DNA from 2 places in the Clostridium sp. C1 genome. Region 2 is predicted to be linked to the other one. Evidence: a T-box and tRNA genes for the amino acid it is inferred to sense, from the RefSeq annotation. Region 2 holds a T-box; the other holds one or more tRNA genes.
The links. The T-box of region 2 lies ahead of asnS (asparagine--tRNA ligase). A T-box ahead of a tRNA ligase gene usually reads a tRNA of that ligase, here a tRNA-Asn.
Positions count from the first base shown of each region.

Region 1: it encodes a tRNA-Asn, which carries the amino acid that the T-box ahead of asnS (asparagine--tRNA ligase) is inferred to sense. The anticodon was not compared.

Region 1 is NZ_CP073631.1:2,461,905-2,464,155, forward strand. Features, by position in the region: gene KEC48_RS13150 (AAA family ATPase) at 1-992, opposite strand, end outside; tRNA gene KEC48_RS13155 (tRNA-Glu) at 1,102-1,177, opposite strand; tRNA gene KEC48_RS13160 (tRNA-Asn) at 1,185-1,260, opposite strand; tRNA gene KEC48_RS13165 (tRNA-Gly) at 1,264-1,337, opposite strand; tRNA gene KEC48_RS13170 (tRNA-Leu) at 1,345-1,433, opposite strand; tRNA gene KEC48_RS13175 (tRNA-Lys) at 1,449-1,524, opposite strand; tRNA gene KEC48_RS13180 (tRNA-Tyr) at 1,532-1,615, opposite strand; tRNA gene KEC48_RS13185 (tRNA-Thr) at 1,621-1,696, opposite strand; tRNA gene KEC48_RS13190 (tRNA-Val) at 1,704-1,779, opposite strand; tRNA gene KEC48_RS13195 (tRNA-Gln) at 1,784-1,859, opposite strand; gene KEC48_RS13200 (PLP-dependent aminotransferase family protein) at 1,977-2,251, opposite strand, start outside.
Region 2 is NZ_CP073631.1:1,117,709-1,119,959, forward strand. Features, by position in the region: gene asnS (asparagine--tRNA ligase) at 72-1,421, opposite strand; T-box leader at 1,495-1,704, opposite strand; gene KEC48_RS06125 (redox-sensing transcriptional repressor Rex) at 1,743-2,251, opposite strand, start outside.

The sequences.
Region 1 (2,251 bases), 1.3 Mb from region 2:
CCAAATAAAGTTGATTCATCAATAGAACGACTTCCGACCATTTTTAAACTTGGTAATCCTAATGCGCCAGCAACACAGAGTAATTTTGTTGTTTTACCAGTTCCAGAAGGACCATAATATAAACATGACCATGTTTTTCCTCTTTGAAAAGATTTAATTAAATCAAAGTCATTTTGATCTAAAAAATGACGATTTTGCATATACAAACGTTCATTATCTTTAATTGATTCTTGAAGAAATAATGGTAATTTCATTCTTTCTTGTGTTGAATAGAGAGGGGTTACATCTAATATAGTATAGGATGAAGAAGATAATGACTGATAGATTTGTTGTTTTGATTGTAAATCTAATAATAAGTGTTGAGGGTCTTCTTGAAATAAAAAGATAGGGGTTAAAGATTGGGTATTAAATGTCATATGAAGATGGTTTAATAATTCTTCAACAGAATCATAATGTAAAGATAAAAAACAATCTTGAAGTTGAAGAATATCTTTTAATATTTGAATCAATCTTTTAGCAATGTTTAAAACGTATTTATAGTGATTTGCATCCCATTCATTAGCATGATGATGTTGGCCCATATCAATGTGACGCCAGTTTTCATAAATATCTTGAAATGTTTCTATCTGATATTGATTATATATGTAATTGATTGCAACGAGTAATAAACGATATAAACTATCGCTTTTTTCATAGGCACTTGCTATAATGAAACGTTGATCTTGTAAAGAATATTCTAAATATGCTTCTTTTTGGTTATTGTGAATAATTTGAAATAATAATGAATGTTCATGAGTAAAAAGATAGACCTGATCATTGTTGTATTGACTATGTACAAGACCCATGATGGCTTTAGCAGTTTCGTATTCATAAGTATAGGTAGTTCCATCAATATAGTCCAGTGTCAGTTTTTCTCCATAAAGAATATGCTCACTATGATAACCAGGGGAAATGGAATAAGGTTTATATTGTTTGAGTTCGTCAAGTATCATATTTTATCGGCTCCTTTTCTTGATACATATTATAACATGAATAGACTATATCACAAATCATCTGCTTATATAAATAAAAAAACGATCTGACGATCGCTTTGTTTTCATATGGTGACCTGTACGGGATTCGAACCCGTGAATGCATGCGTGAAAGGCATGTGAGTTAACCGTTTCTCCAACAGGCCATAAAAATGGCGCTTGAAGTAGGACTCGAACCTACGACCGATCGGTTAACAGCCGATTGCTCTACCAACTGAGCTATTCAAGCGTATGGAGCGGGTGATGGGAATCGAACCCACGTAGTCAGCTTGGAAGGCTGAAGTTCTACCATTGAACTACACCCGCAAAAGAATGGTGCCCAGGGCCGGAGTCGAACCGGCACGGATTTTAAGGTCCGCAGGATTTTAAGTCCTGTGCGTCTACCAATTTCGCCACCTGGGCATATATGTTTATGAATGGTGACCCGCAGGCGACTCGAACGCCTGACCCTCTGATTAAAAGTCAGATGCTCTACCTACTGAGCTAGCGGGTCAAAAGAATGGTGGGGAGGGGCGGATTCGAACCACCGAACCGAAAGGAACTGAGTTACAGTCAGCCGCGTTTAGCCACTTCGCTACCTCCCCGTATATGGTGCCGGCTAAAGGACTTGAACCCTCAACCTACTGATTACAAGTCAGTTGCTCTACCAATTGAGCTAAGCCGGCAAATAAATGGTGGAGGTTAACGGGCTCGAACCGCTGACCCTCTGCTTGTAAGGCAGATGCTCTCCCAACTGAGCTAAACCTCCAACATGGCTGGGATAGCTGGATTCGAACCAGCGCAATGACAGAGTCAAAGTCTGTTGCCTTACCGCTTGGCTATATCCCAACAGTGCTTATTTAATATATCAATTTTTTGGAGTATAGTCAATATTTTTTAAGCGAAAATTTAATTTTTTTCATATTTCACTTATAAAAGGAAAAAAGATGAACCATTGGATTCATCTTAGTTTTCTAATAATTTTTCAATACTTACAAGTTTTACACATAAGACAAAGAGTTCTGTTGCCTGTTTTAATTCATCTAAAGGTGGATATGAAGGAGCAATTCTGATAATGGAATCATGGGGATCATGACCATAAGGGAAAGTTGCTCCAGCATTTGTTAAAATCACACCTGCTTCTTTACATTTTTGTACAATATTTTTAGCACAATCTTCTAGAGCTTCAAAAGTGATAAAATAACCACCTAATGGTTTTGTCCATTTTCCTATTTTTAAAT
Region 2 (2,251 bases):
ATTTATTATACTACAAATAAAAATAGAAAAACATGGAAATTCATATTTTTCCATGTTCCTGTCAAATCTTTTTAGAATTTTAAATTTCTTGGTGTTCTTGGGAATGGTTCCACATCACGAATATTTTGCATACCTGTCAAATACATCAAGAAACGATCAAAACCAAGACCGAATCCTGCATGTTTACATCCACCAAATCTTCTTAAATCCATATACCACTGCAATCCTTCTTTTGACATCTGTTTTTCATCCATGATTTTTTCAAGAACATCATATCTTTCTTCACGCTGACTTCCACCAACAAGTTCTCCAATACCTGGTACTAACAAGTCACAGGCTGCAACCGTTTTTCCATCATCATTTAAACGCATATAAAAGGCTTTGATTTCTTTTGGATAATCGGTTAAGAATACCGGTCCACCTACAATTTGTTCACAAATATAGCGTTCATGTTCACTATTGAGGTCCATACCCCATTCTACTTTATTTTCAAATTTGACATCAGCTTTCTTTAAAATATCAATCGCTTCAGTATAAGTCATACGTTTAAATTCACTATTTCTCACATGTGTAATTCTTTGAATACATTCCTTATCAATCATTTGTTCAAAGAACTTCATTTCTTCTGGAGCATTTTCTAAAACATAATCAATACAGTATTTTACCATATCTTCAATTAAATCCATATCATCTTCCAAATCTGCAAAAGCAATTTCTGGTTCAATCATCCAGAATTCACTGGCATGGCGTGATGTATTTGAATTTTCTGCTCTAAATGCTGGTCCAAATGTATAAACATCTCTAAACGCCATACAGAAAGCTTCCACATGTAATTGTCCTGTCACTGTTAAAAAGGCTTCTTTACCAAAGAAATCTTTACTAAAATCGGTATCATCAATCGTTGTCGCTCTAAACATTTCACCAGCACCTTCACCATCATTACTTGTAATAATAGGTGTATGCACATAGACAAATCCCTGTGACTGGAAAAATTCATGAATTGCCATTGATAAAACACTTCTTAATCTAAAAATAGCATAAAAAGTATTAGCTCGTGGACGAAGATGTGGAATTTCACGCATATATTCAAAAGAATGTCTTTTCTTTTGTAAAGGGAAATCATCATCACAAGCCCCTTCTACAACAACTTGTGTTGCTTCTATTTCAAAAGGCTGCTTAGCCTGTGGTGTTAATTTTAATTTTCCTAAAACACGAATTGCACTTCCTGTACTGATATGTTTCACTTCATCATAGTTTGTTAAAGTGTCCTGTAAATAAACAATTTGACAGTTTCTAAAGTAAGTTCCATCATTTAAAGCAATAAAACCAACTTTTCCATTATCACGATTTGTACGTACCCAACCATCTAATTCAACATATTCGATACTCTCCGTTTCAAATTCTTCCCCAGATAAAATCATTTCATATAATTCTCTGACTGTCATAAATTCAAACATAACTCTCTCCTCCTTCTTATTAAAAAAGTCGTTCCTCAAAAGGAACGACTATATCGCGGTACCATCCTTATTTGTATTCTTAACAAATACACCCTTTTTAAATAACGCCTCTAAGCGGGATAGTCTACTTTTATTTCTCCTATCCGGTTCATTGAGTGTTCCATATCATTCCCATTTCTTTTGCTTTCACCGTCCAAAAGTCGCTCTAAAACTTATGAATGATATGTTCTCAAATCATTACCTGTATATTTATTATTAACATTTTTTCAATAAAATTTCAACACTTTATTCATCATTCACATGCATTTTTAAAACCAGTTCCTGAATAGCCACAACAACATCAACTGTTTGTACGACAACATCATCTCTGACTGTAAAATGTGTATGCGTAAAATCAACGATACCTTTAATACCTAAATCCATCAAACGATCAACTGTTTCCTGAACATTTTCACTGATTGCTAAAATGGCAATTTTACATCCATCAGGAAATGTTTTTTCTAAATCATCAATATGATAAAGTTTAACACCAAAACGTTCTCCAACTTTATTTTGATCTAAATCATAACCACAGACAATCTTTCCTACTGTATATTGCCAACGGTTATATTTTAAAATAGCACTTCCTAAATTACCCACACCAATTAAAATAATAGATTCATCCAAACCTAAACCTAAAACATTATTTAAAATATTAATAATATCTTTTGTATCATAACCTATTCCGCGTTTTCCTAAAGCTTCTTTACTTGTTAAAAAACTGAAATCACGACGAATCGTTGTATCTAAAATTC